DNA from 3 places in the Janthinobacterium sp. P210005 genome. Region 1 is predicted to be linked to each of the others. Evidence: predicted binding sites of a transcription regulator. Region 1 holds the regulator's gene; each other region holds the start of a gene.
What was found. Region 1 encodes sigma-54, which starts transcription at its own class of promoters, with help from an activator protein. Its sites were predicted from a motif close to TGGCANGNAANCTGCTTT; they were not measured.

Region 1 (4,371 bases):
AAGGAAGAATTTGCGATGGAAAATTCCAACAGCGGCACCAGCACCGCCGATGGCGGCAGCGTGCGCATGGTGATCCAGCCGAAGACCAAGGCGCCGGCAGCGGAGAAAGCGCCGGCCACGCCCGCGCCAGGAAAGAAATAATGGAAAATACACGTTGCGGCAGCACCCTGATCGTTCGCGGGCTGCAAAAAACCTATGGCAAGCGGCAAGTCGTGCATGATGTTTCGCTGCAAGTCGAATGCGGCGAAGTGGTGGGCTTGCTGGGCCCGAACGGCGCCGGCAAGACCACCTCGTTCTACATGATCGTCGGCCTGGTGCCGTCCGATGGTGGCAGCATCGATATCAGCGGCGTGGATATCTCCAGCCTGCCGATCCACCGCCGTGCGCAGATGGGCCTGTCCTACCTGCCGCAGGAAGCGTCCGTCTTCCGCAAGCTGACGGTGGAAGACAATATCCGCGCCGTGCTGGAAATCCAGACCGTCGAAGGCCGCCCGCTGACGAAGGCCGAGATCGAGGAGCGGCTGGATAAATTGCTGGCCGACTTGCAGATTGAAAAGCTGCGCGAGAACCAGGCGCTGTCCCTGTCCGGTGGCGAACGCCGCCGCGTGGAAATCGCCCGCGCGCTGGCCACCGATCCCCGTTTCGTGCTGCTCGACGAGCCGTTCGCCGGCGTCGATCCGATCGCCGTGATCGAGATCCAGCGCATCGTGCGTTTCTTGAAGGAGCGCAATATCGGCGTGCTGATCACCGATCATAATGTGCGTGAGACGCTGGGTATTTGCGACCGCGCCTACATCATCAACCAGGGCTCGGTGCTGGCGTCGGGACGCCCCGACGACATCATTGCGAACGAGTCGGTACGCCGGGTCTATCTGGGCGAACACTTCCGCATGTAAGCCAATGAAACAATCATTGCAGCTGCGCACTTCGCAGCACCTGGCACTGACGCCGCAGTTGCAGCAATCGATACGCCTGTTGCAATTGTCTACTCTGGAATTGCACCAGGAACTCGAGCAATTGCTGACGGACAATCCCTTGCTCGAACGCCTCGATGATCCGCTCGACCGCTCGCTGCGCCTGCTGTCCGACGGGGCCTTGAGCTCCACGGCCGCACCGGCCGAAGCGCCGCCCCAGCCACCAGGCCAGGAGGCGCCCGTAGCGCCGGCCGAAGCGGAAGCGTTTGACGGCGAGGGGGGCGACAGCCCGGCCGCCGCGGATGGCGGCGACAGCGACTGGAGTGAGGCGAGCCGGGGCAAGGCGCCCGACGACGAAGATTCGCGTCCGCAATTGGAGGCCCATCACTGCACTCTGCGCGAACACCTGATGGAGCAGATGCGCGTGACGGTGCTCGAATTGCGCGACCGCGCGCTGGTCGAGCTGATCATCGACGCGCTCGACGACAATGGCTACCTGGAAGAGTCGCTCGACGACATCCTGGCGCGCCTGCCGGAAGAGCTGGAAATCGACGCCGACGAGATGCGCACGGCCTTGTCGCTGCTGCAAAGTTTCGATCCGCCGGGCGTGGGCGCGCGCAACGCGTCCGAATGCCTGGCTCTGCAAATCAAGCGCTTGCCGCACATCGCCATGGTGACGCGGCGCATGGCCCTCGTGATCGTGGAAAAGCACCTGGCCTGGTTTGCCCAGCGCGATTTCAACAAGCTGAAAAAAGCCCTCGATTGCGACGATGAAGACTTGCGCGAAGCGCAGACGGTGATTCGCCAGTGCAATCCGCATCCGGGCGCCGTGTTCGCCTCGGACGTTTCCGATTACGTGGTGCCCGACGTCGTCGTCAAGCGCGCGCGCAATGGCTGGCAAGTGACCTTGAACAACGACGTCATGCCGCGCCTGCGCGTCAACGCCATGTACGCCAACTTGCTCAAGCAGGGCAAGGGGGAGGGCGCCATGGGCGCACAGTTGCAGGAGGCCAAGTGGCTGATCAAGAACATGCGCCAGCGCTTCGACACGATCCTGCGCGTGGCACAGGCGATAGTAGAAAGACAAAAGAACTTTTTCTCGCATGGGGCCGTTGCCATGCGCCCCCTTGTGCTCCGTGAAATAGCTGATACACTGGGTTTACACGAGAGTACTATCTCGCGGGTAACAACTCAAAAGTACATGCTGACCCCGCACGGCATGTTCGAGTTGAAATATTTCTTTGGTAGCCACGTCGCCACCGAAGCGGGGGGCGAAGCGTCATCGACGGCGATACGGGCATTGATCGTGCAACTGACAGGAGCAGAAGACCCTAAAAATCCTTTATCCGACAGTAAGATTGCGGACATGCTGGGGGAACAAGGCATGGTGATTGCGCGACGTACTGTTGCCAAATACCGGGAAGCATTAAAAATTCCGCCAGTGAGCCTGCGTAAGTGTTTGTAAGTTTTTTTCGGTTCCTCTGCGGGCCGGATAGGATGGACCGCACGAACCCGATCATCTTTAGGAGTGTGTATGAATCTCACCATCAGCGGACATCATCTCGAAGTGACACCAGCCATCCGTGAATACGTACAAACGAAGCTGGAGCGCGTGAAACGTCATTTCGATCAAGTCATCGATATCGCCGTGATTCTGACCGTGGATAACCTCAAAGAGAAAGAAAAACGTCAAAAGGCTGAAGTCAACCTGCGTTTGAGCGGCAAGACTGTCTATGTGGAAAGCTTGGCGCACGACCTGTACGCCGCGATCGATACGCTGATCGACAAGCTCGATAGGCAAGTGATGAAATACAAAACCAAAGTGCAAGGGCACGGTAAAGAGGCGATCAAGCATCTGCCAGACAACTCCGAGGAAGAAGCCGTCGTCGCCGTCTAAGGCCACCCGCTTCCAGCAGTTGTGATCAACTAAGGGCGCACATTGCGCCCTTTTTTGCGCCCAGCGGAACGCAATGTTCCCCGCGCAGGCATTAGAATATTCGCACTTTCACTTCTTTCCTGCCTGCCATGAGCGACTTCGTCCAGACTTCCATCCGCAACCGCACCGGGCACATCGTGCTCGACCGTCCGAAAGCCTTGAATTCCCTGTCGCTGGAGATGGTGCGTGCCCTGAGCGCGGCCCTGCTGGCCTGGCGCGACGATCCGCAGGTGGACGCCGTCGTGATCCGCTCCAGCAGCGACAAAGCCCTGTGCGCCGGCGGCGACATCCGTTTCTTTTACGATGCGGGTCTGGCCACGCCGCAAGGCGGCAGCGCCCTGTTGGAAGATTTCTTTACGGAAGAATATGCTTTAAATCATTTAATTCATTTTTACCCGAAACCGTATATCGCCGTGATGGATGGCGTGGTGATGGGCGGCGGCATGGGCGTGGCGCAAGCCGGGCCAGGCAACCGCTTGCGCATCGTGACGGGCCGCACGCGCATGGCCATGCCGGAAGTCAATATCGGCCTGTTCCCGGACGTGGGCGGCAGTTATTTCCTGTCCCGCCTGGCCGGCCAACTGGGCCTGTACCTGGGCTTGACGGGCTTGACGATCAACGCGGCCGACGCCCTGTACACGGGCCTGGCCGATGTCTGCCTGCCCGAAGCGCAGATAGGGGCGCTGCTGGACCTGTTTGAATCGACGCCGGGCGAGGCCTTGCCGGTGGCCATCAAGGCGCTGGCGGCACCATTCCAGGCCGAGGCAGGCGTTTCTCCCCTGGCCACGGCGCGCGCAGCGCTGGACCGCCATTTCAGCGCCGGCTCCGTGGCGGCCATCATGGCTTCGCTGGCGCAGGACGACAGTGCGTTCGCCGCCAAGGCGCTGGCGGCCATGCGCCTGCGTTCGCCCTTGATGATGTCGGTGACCCTGGAATTGCTGCAGCGGGGCGCCCACCTGGGCGTGGCCGATTGCCTGCGCCTGGAGCGCACAGTCGTACGCCACAATTTCGAACATGGCGAAGTGCTCGAGGGCGTGCGCGCGCTGGTGGTCGACAAGGACAATGCCCCTCGCTGGAACCCCGCCAGCCTGGACGAAGTCGACGCGGCCATGGTGGCGCGCTTCTTTACGCCCGTCTGGCCGGCCGCGGCGCATCCGCTGCGCCACCTCGATTAACTAGCTGCGCTCGCGGTGGCGCAGTACCACACGCTCGTTGGGGCCGAAATATTGCGCCAGCCGCTCCGCCATGTACACGGAGCGGTGCTGGCCGCCCGTGCAACCGAGGGCTACCGTCAGGTAGCTGCGGTTGTCGGACTTGAATGACGGCAACCATTTCTCGATGAAGGCGCGGATGTCGGCCAGCAGTTCCAGCGCGCTGGGCTGCGCGTCGAGGAAGGCGATCACGGGTGCGTCGCGTCCATCGAGGGGGCGCAAGGCCAGGTCGTAATAGGGGTTCGGCAAGGCCCGCACGTCGAAGACGAAATCGGCGTCCAGCGGCACGCCCAGCTTGAAGGCGAACGAT
Region 2 (4,371 bases), 250 kb from region 1:
CCTGCAGGAACATGATTTACGGAGCGACATGGCCGTCTTGCGCAACGCGGCGCCGCCGCCGGGCGTGCCCGTGGCCGCGCCGCTGCCGGATGCGCCCGCCATGGCGCGCATCGAGATCACGCAAGGCGACGGCATGGCCCGCTTGCAGCGCGTGCCGGCCGCCGCGCGCAGCGTGCCCGTTGTCACGGCCGAGCGGTCCATGCCGGCTCCTGCCGTGCCCCGCCCGCGCCTGGAAATTGTGAATGGCAACGGCGTGCCCGGCCTGGCCGCCGCCTTGGCGCGCAGCCTGGCCGGCGCTCCCGTGCAAGTGGTGCGCCTGGCCAATGAAACCGGCTTCCAGGTGGCGCGCACGCGCGTCGAGTACCGGCCCGCGCAGGAGCAGGCGGCGCGCCAGCTGGCGCGTCAGTTGGGAACGCAGGTGCAAACCCCAGTAGAAACCCAGGCCGGCGACTGCCCCGCCAGCGAGCTGCGCCTGGTATTGGGGCGCGACTTGAGCGATCCGGCCATGCTGCACCGCTATTATCTGCAGCAATTGCAGCTGGCGCGCCAGGCGCTGGCGCGGCTCGGTTAAAACGCCTCGACTGATGCAAAAAACACGCGGCGCCCATGAGGCGCCGCGTGTTTTTCATGCTGCGGATGATTACGGCTGGCGGCGCCGCGTAAAAGCCAGGGCTGCCAATCCCATGCCCAGCAGGAACAGCGTGCCCGGCTCAGGTACCGCAAGCGGCGGATCGATGACGACGATATCGGTGCGCGTCGACTTGGAAAAATTCAGGGTATAGCTGCCGGCCGGCAGGGCGAAATTCGAGGTCAGGGAAAACATCGCGAAGCCATTCGTGAAGGCGCGCCCGGTGGCCGGGTCGTTGGTGCCGGCCGTCATGTTCAGGCTGAACGGGTCGAGGCTGCCGGCGCCATGGTTGCCATTGATGTCGCTGCCATTGTTGGCATCGCCATCGGGCGCGAACTGGAAGATCACGCCATCGGCGTTCGCGTGCGACAGGCAGCCGGCGGGGCTGGAACTGTTGCACGAGATATTGAAGATATCCATGATCGACACGTTCGACTTGTCGCCCATGGTCGTCACGCTGGTGCGCAGGTCGCGCCGTCCCATGAAGCTGAAGGTGATGAAGCCGGCGCTCGACAGGGTCAGGTTGACGGAGCCGGTCAGCGTGTCGCCGGCCGTGGCCGTGGCGGCGCCGATCGTGTTGCGCTGAGCTTCCGCCACGGCGCTCACGCTGGCGCCGCCATTGAGCATGTTGCCGAAGGCATGCGCATCGCCGCGGGCAAACTCCAGGGTGGAACTGGGGCTGGGGGCGTAATGGTTTTGCGGCAAGCCGCTGCAGCCGCCGCCCGAGCACACTTGCAGCACGTCGGCGTTGGCGGCCGGGCCCGTATTGACGGCGCGCGGATTGACGGCCACGCCGCCTTCGAAAAAAGCGCTGTCGCTGGCATTGCGGTTGGCGCCGGCCAGCGACAGCGCACCGGCGCTGGTGGTGATGCGGAAATTGTTCAACTCATTGACGGCCAGGCCGTACGCGCCGGCCTGTGCCTGGCCGCTGGCCAGCAGGCTCGCCGCCGCCAGTGCGCCCAGCCAGCCCAGGGTCTTGCTTCGTGTGTGATCAACGTTCATCGCAGCCTCTTGTCGTGGTCAGTCTCGGAAAATCCGGGGGACAAAGAATCCAGAATGACTTGCCTGGATTCATCTCGTAGACAGGGATAAGCAGCTTGCGTGCCACACAAAAATATCACAAGAAATCAAGTGCTTGCACAAAGCGGACTGAGCTGGATGAAGTGAAGTGTAAGAAAGGCCGACGCCGCTTGGCGGGCGCCGTCGGCCAGCCTCAGGTACCCCGGTGATAGCCCAGGTGGCCGCCCGAATTGCGTGCGCAGCCGCAACCGATGCGCGCCACTTCCTCGCCTTCCGTCAATTTCCAGTTGGTAATCGTCGTGTGATTCCAGTCGATGTCGCTTTTCTTGACAGGTTTGACCGTCAAGATGCGTGCTTCCGCATCCGTGTACTCCATCAGCTCTTCGTCGTCGGCGATGTCGAAATGGCGGTGGATCAGGGAAATGCCGAAGCGGTCGAGCGCGCCGTAGCGTTGCAGCACGTCGCGCAGCTCGCGAAAGCAGGCGAGATCGTCGGGCAGCAGCGGATTGACGGCGGAAATATCGGCGACGGGTTGCCATTGCATGGCGTGGATGTTCAGGCTGTGCATGATAGGCTCCTGTGCCCCATGATGATAGGCCCAGGCTGCCGGAGGGGCGCCGGCACGCCTGGCGAAATGCCCATCGTGGACGCAAAGCCGCTGCGGCGCTTGCGCCGTATCAAAGGTGCGGCACATCGCCTCTCGTCCGATCATTGCCCGGTAAAATAGGCCATGGCAAACAAAACCCCCACCTTCCCCGGCGCGCGCACGGGCCGCGGCCAGGTCCTGGCCGTGCTGCTGTCGAATAGCGACCAGTCCGGCGCCGAACCGCTGCAAGGCCGCGTCTCGCTGGCCGCCATCGTCAAGGCATTGAAACGCAAATATCACTGGCCGATCGAGACGCACAGTTTTCCAGCCAACACGCAGGATGGCCGCGCCAGCTGGGCGACCGTCTACAGCTTGCCGGACAAGGTCATCGAGACCGCACTGGAGGCCGGCGGCCGGGAGTGGCTGGAGAGCCGGGGAGCGGCCGGGCGGCGCTGAGCGCGCCGCCTGCTTCACTCGATCCCTTTATTCGAGCCGGAAGCCGACCTTGAGCGTGACCTGGAAGTGCGCCACCTTGCCATCGACGATATGGCCGCGCGAATCGGTCACTTCATACCAGTCCATGTGCTTGACCGTCAGCGCCGCCTTGGCAATGGCGTCGCGTATCGCCTGATCGCTGCTCTCGGTCGACGTGCCGACCAGTTCGATCAGCTTGTAAGTATGTGCGGACATGATATTTCCCCAGGTAGGCAAGCCAGACATCGGAAAGTTCTTCTTCGCCAGCAAGTGCCCATAGTGCGCCTAAATGCGCTGGACGTCATTGCGCGGCGCAGCAATGCGTCACGGCAGTGGTTTGCAGAAGGGAGAAAAGAAAAAAGGGCTACAAGCCGAAGCTTGTAACCCTTTGATTTCCTACTAAATTCTGGTGCCGACTGCCGGTTTCGAACTGGCCACCTGATGATTAAAAATTCCTCAGTTCTGGTGACGCTAGCTAACATTATGTAGCGAAATCAGACACTTACGTTAGATCAGCTAATAGTGCTGCCTTGGTGAGCTGATAGTAATGTTGACACCCCGTTGACTACCATTCGCACAGTATACGATCAAATTTACTATTGGTTCCGACGTCGCTGCAGTGCTTGTCAACCGTTGAGGCACCCTGGAGGCTGGCAAGCATCCTTAAACTTGAGGTTGTTACTCGTCAGGTTCCGCGAAGTGCGGCGGCTAGCAGTATAGTCGGGCGCAGGCAATTCAAGGTTCGTCTGGAAACTCTGCACCCAGCAACTTGTATAATTCATCCAGTTCCTTTTGGTTTTTCTCATCCTTAGGCTTAAGATCTGAACCAAAGAGATCAGGGTAAAGACCCGGAGCGTCGACGGACACCTTAAATTCGCGAGCCGCTCCGTCTGGCATTTCCGTTGTGATTACAGATTGCATAGTGAAATAGCGCAGCATGTTGTAGAGCGGGGAATCTGCGGTTATGAATTTTGCATTCTTGAACGGCCCGCCATTCGCGCCGGCTTGTTGAACGAAGTTGGTCATCATTCCAGTGACGCGAGAGATCGTCTGAATATCACCCAACGCATTGCTGGGATTGAAATTCTCCGGCTTCCCCGCGAATTTCATTACCCGTTTTGCATCCTCGCATCCATATACGCATGCTATTGGCACCAACACCACCGGGTGACTAGTAATGATCCCCAGCTCAAGTGCTTTGGAACAAAGTACTTGAGCCATCTTGAATCGTTTCCCTTCGGCAATCTTGTTGTGCAGGCCTTGGTCGTTCGCGAACTGAAGGAACGCGAGATACGCTGGCATCGACTGCTCAAGATGGGTGCCGAACAAGTTAGTTGCAACTTCTGCGACAAAGTTCCACGGTTCTAAGGTGCTCGCCTGCTCGAAGAAGGAGCCTATGGCATCCCAGTCACGTCGAGCTTCAGTGACAAACTCGCTAACAGAAAACTTGCTGCGCTGGTCGCTGACCTTCTCCATCAGTGCAGCTAGGTAGGATATCTTGTTATATGAGAGATCAAGACCCTGAAGTGCCTGGATCGACTCCGCGTGATGATTATCCTTGAAATTCTTGGTAGCGAGGTAGGTTTTAATGTGGCTGATTGAACAAATATCCAGGAAGTAGACAGTGGGCACCATCAGCATCCGTCGCTGCATCGTGGTGATG
Region 3 (4,371 bases), on a different contig from region 1:
GACCGTCATCGTCAGTTCGTGGGCCGACCAGTTCATCGCGCTGTCCAAAGTGTTCTCCAAAGGGGGAAATTAAAAGTGAGGGAAGATGTGAAAACCGGCCCCAGGGGCCGGTAGCGGGACTTACAGGCCCAGGGTATCGATGTCGGCCAGCGAGTCGCGGCCCTTGTCGGAAATGTCGTGGCCCTCGCCTTCGGCGCGCGCCACGATGTGGGCTTTCTTGCCCAGGAAATAAGCCACGTCCGAGTCCAGCTTGGTCAGCGGATCGGTGGCGACGGCGCGCAGCCCCATGATGCAGCGGCGCAGGAACAGCAGTTGTTGTGCTTTCTCGGTGATGGACAAACGGCCATCGCGTGCATAGCTGAGCAGCTTCAGGCCGGACAGGCGCTTGGCATTGCGGGCAACGCAAGCGCTGGGGCGCTCGGTCTTGATGCCGCGTGCAACTTGCTCCAGCGCGTCATATTCATCGGTCGTTAATTTCTCGTTCTTCATTACTTTTCCATAAAAGGCCAGGTGTTCGGCCCCCATGGTACGCGCCCCGCTGCGCATCGGCAACAGGCAACGTGAATCTACCGCCGCCCGCCAGGCGGCCAGGCGGCGGAAACACGAGCGTGACGACCGTTATTTGTAGCTGCGCAGCAGCAGCCAGGCCAGGCCGCAACCCGCCACGGCGCCCGCCAGGGCCAGCGCCACGAGGTTTTTGCTGGTGATCACAGGGCGCCGGCCCAGGTAAATTTTGTTATGCAAGGAATTGCCCACGATGGTCTCCTGTACAAGAATTTTTATGATGTCTCATTATAAGAACAGAATCGTGACGGCCGCATGACACTCGACAGTTAGAGCTTGATTTGTATCCACTCGGCAACATTTATTGGCGTTTTTGTTGTTTAAATGGCGTGGCGCTGGCGGCCACCGCGCAGTCCATTTCCGATCGGAAATAAACGCGGCGCGCATCTCCCCGTCACCGCCATGCCGGCGGCGCACCGCGCCCCGTCACTGCATTTTCACGGGCGGTGGCGGCGGCGTCGGCTCCTCGACGGGCACGGGCTCGATGTGGGGCGGCGTTTCCGGCGGCGGCGTGACGGGATCGCCTTCCGGCGGTGGCGGCATATCGGGTTCGGGCGTGCTGTGCGCACGCAACAGGGCAGGACGGAATTGGGTTTGCATGTGACCTCCTTTGCCCCACTCTAGCCGATGCGGCCAAATCCTGGCGCCCGCCAGTGGCAAGCCGCTGCGGGAACTAAACGGCGCGGCGCCACTCCAACCTGGCAGGTCTCTCACCTGCGAGTACAAGCGATCCCCATGGCGCGCAAGACAATCCTCTTTATGGCCGAGGCAGTGACCCTGGCCCACGTCGGCCGCCCCCTGAGCCTGGCCCAGGGACTCGACGAGGACAAATATGAGGTGCATTTTGCCTGCGCCGATGGCTATGACTTTTGCTTCAAGCAGGCGCCCTTTCGCCGCTGGCGCATCGACAGTATTTCATCGCTGCAATTCCTACAGGCCTTGGCGCACGGCAAGCCCGTCTACACGGAAAGCACCCTGCACGCATATGTGGAAGACGACTTGCGCCTGCTCAATACCGTCCAGCCCGATCTCGTGATCGGCGACTTCCGCCTGTCGCTGTCCGTCAGCGCGCGCCTGCAGCGCATTCCCTACCTCACCGTCAGCAATGCCTACTGGAGTCCGTACGTGCGCCAGCACTACACGGTGCCCAGCCTGCCCCTGACCAGCCTGCTGCCCATCTGGCTGGCAGCCCCCCTGTTCCGCCTGATCCGCCCGCTGGCCTTCGCCTCGCATGCCGTGCCGCTGAACCGCGTGCGCCGCCGCCATGGCCTGCCCTCGCTGGGCAGCGACCTGCGGCGCATCTATACGGATGCGGACCGCACCGTGTACGCGGATATTCCGCAACTGTTCCCGCCGCACGCCATGCCGTCCACGCACGACTACCTGGGCCCCATCATCTGGGCGCCGCCGCTCGACTTGCCGGACTGGTGGCAGCGCCCGGAACTGAGCAGTGGAAGGCCCATCATCTACGTCACCCTGGGCAGTTCCGGCCAGGGGCAATTGCTGCCGCGCGTGCTGCACGCGCTGGCGCCCCTGCCCGTCACCGTATTGGCGGCCACGGCCGGCACCGGCCGCGTCGATGCCGTGCCGCCGAATGCCCACGTCGCGCCCTTCTTGCCGGGCGACGCGGCGGCCCGGCGCGCCAGCCTGGTGATCTGCAACGGCGGCAGCCCCACCAGCCAGCAGGCGCTGACGGCCGGCGTGCCCGTCATCGGCATCGCCGGCAACCTCGACCAATTCCTCAACATGCACGGCATCGCGGGGACCGGCGCCGGCCTGCTGCTGCGCGCCGACCGCTTCCATGAAACCGCCCTGCGCCATGCCGCCACGCGCATGCTCGACGATGGCCGGGCCAGGCTGGCGGCGCGTCAGCTGGCCACGGCCATGCGCAACTATGTGCCAGGGCAACGCTTGCTGCCCCATCTGCACGCCCTGCTGGGGCTTTCGCCGCAAGGCGGCCAGCCTTGACGGGCTGGCGTCGGCTTTTCTTACAGAGAGTCCGGCAACACCTGCACCACGTCAACAAAAGCACGCCAAGTCCTTGATTTCAAAAGAACCTCATGCGTTGGCATGGAAGTCGCTTAAGTCTGGCTATGAGCACCTGCAGACAGGACTCAGGCAACACTTCCAGACTCACTCAACCACGAGGTGAATACAATGAAACTCTCGAAACTGAAACTGCTTCCGGCCGCGGCCGCACTGGCCATGTTGTGCGCCGCCGGTAGCGCACAGGCGGGCGCCTATGGCTACGCCTACAACAACATCTTCGGCTTGCAGATCGTCGCCGCCACGGGCTCGATCACCGCCCTGAACAGCACCACGATCTCGCGCGCCACGGCCACCCTGAATGGCGTCAGCGTCATCAATGGCGGCCCCGGCCTGCTCGACTCGCCCCGCGCCGCCATCGGCGCCGTGACCAAAGGGGAAAACAATTTCACGCAACAGGGCGCCTCGGGCAACTACTCGCGCGGCGATGCGCAGATCGTCAGCACGCAGTTTCCCTCGTTCCCGCCCGGCTCCACCTCCACGCAGGCGGTAAACGTGGCCGAGGCCCACCTGGCCGGCCCAGCCGGCACGGCCGATGCGTCCGGCCGCAACGGCTCGACCACGGGCTTTTCCGTCAACTTCGTCGTCGGTTCGCCCACGGCAACGCTGAGCTTTGACTTCTTCTCCTCGCCATTCATGCAAGTCTTCCTGCAAAGCACAGTGGGGCAACTGTCCACCGCGACGGCCAACCTGGTGATGACCATCACCATCACCAACTCGACCGGTGCGACCGTCTTCAACTGGACACCCGATGGCGTCGTCGGCTCCGGCATCTTCGGTGGCACGGAAAACGCCGATGCAGCCAACCTGAACACCGGCCTGGCGACCAACTTCCTGACGCGCGGCAACCTGTTTACGTATAACCCCACCGGTTGCGGTACGCCTGGCGGCACCGGCGTGGGCACGACTTGCGGCGGCAACTTCAACGCCGTCAGCAATGCCCTCGCGGCCGGCAACTACACCTTGACCTTGAATGCGGTGGAGAGCGTGGACCTGGTCAAACAGGCGCCGGAACCGGGCACCCTGGCGCTGCTGGGCCTGGGCCTGGCCGGCCTGGGCTATGCCAGCCGCCGCAAAGTCAGCGCCTGAACCAGGCAACAGGGGGATGCACAGGCGAGGGAGTTTCCTCGCCTTTTTCATGTGGCAAGCCTGTCGGTTTTCCTTACAACCCGGCCGACCAGGAGATGAGGATTTTCATGACTACATTTTCTTGTACCCGATTGCCCATGCTCATGCTGAGCTTGCTATTGCTGGCCAGCAGCGGCACTGCCGGCGCCGCCGCCTACGGCTATTCGTACACCAGCGTCTTTGGTCTGGTCATCAGCAATCCCTCCGGCTCCGTCACCCTGCTCAGCAACATCGACCTGTCGCGCACGACCGCCACGCTCAATGGCAGCAGCGTCATCAATGGCGGCAGCAACGAGATCGACGCGCCGCAGGCGAAACGCGGCGCCGTCAGCAAGGGAGAGAACGACTTTACCCCGCAAGGCATGGGCAATGCTTCGTATGCGCGCGGCGAAGCGCAAATCGTCGCCTCGCAAATCCCCCCCTTCCCACCGGGCTCGACCAGCACGCATACCGTGAACGCGGCAGAAACCTTCCTGACGGGCGGCGGCAGCGCGGACGCCTCGGGGCGCAACGGTTCCAGCACCGCGATGACCGTCAATTTCGTCGTCGGCCAACCGGGCGCGACCCTGGCCTTCGACTTCCAGGCCCTGCCCTTCATGCAGCTGTACCTGGACGCGCTGGCCGGCACAGGTT

Region 2: a site for sigma-54 is predicted at 1,718-1,735, ahead of VPH40_RS12020 (PEP-CTERM sorting domain-containing protein). Genes of this name have one in related genera too.
Region 3: a site for sigma-54 is predicted at 2,631-2,648, ahead of VPH40_RS07380 (EDSAP-1 family PEP-CTERM protein). Genes of this name have one in related genera too.

What each region holds. Positions count from the first base shown of each region.
Region 1 is NZ_JAZARC010000002.1:192,335-196,705, reverse strand. It holds gene lptA (lipopolysaccharide transport periplasmic protein LptA) at 1-141, shown strand, start outside; gene lptB (LPS export ABC transporter ATP-binding protein) at 141-896, shown strand; gene VPH40_RS10865 (RNA polymerase factor sigma-54) at 901-2,379, shown strand; gene hpf (ribosome hibernation-promoting factor, HPF/YfiA family) at 2,449-2,811, shown strand; gene VPH40_RS10855 (enoyl-CoA hydratase/isomerase family protein) at 2,940-4,025, shown strand; gene rapZ (RNase adapter RapZ) at 4,026-4,371, opposite strand, start outside.
Region 2 is NZ_JAZARC010000002.1:442,070-446,440, reverse strand. It holds gene VPH40_RS12025 (LytR C-terminal domain-containing protein) at 1-571, shown strand, start outside; gene VPH40_RS12020 (PEP-CTERM sorting domain-containing protein) at 641-1,630, opposite strand; gene VPH40_RS12015 (hypothetical protein) at 1,842-2,216, opposite strand; gene VPH40_RS12010 (hypothetical protein) at 2,379-2,690, shown strand; gene VPH40_RS12005 (dodecin) at 2,718-2,924, opposite strand; gene VPH40_RS12000 (hypothetical protein) at 3,444-4,371, opposite strand, start outside.
Region 3 is NZ_JAZARC010000001.1:1,678,378-1,682,748, forward strand. It holds gene VPH40_RS07355 (acyl-CoA thioesterase) at 1-36, opposite strand, end outside; gene VPH40_RS07360 (hypothetical protein) at 121-489, opposite strand; gene VPH40_RS07365 (hypothetical protein) at 619-744, opposite strand; gene VPH40_RS07370 (hypothetical protein) at 991-1,164, opposite strand; gene VPH40_RS07375 (glycosyltransferase) at 1,300-2,532, shown strand; gene VPH40_RS07380 (EDSAP-1 family PEP-CTERM protein) at 2,722-3,699, shown strand; gene VPH40_RS07385 (EDSAP-1 family PEP-CTERM protein) at 3,807-4,371, shown strand, end outside.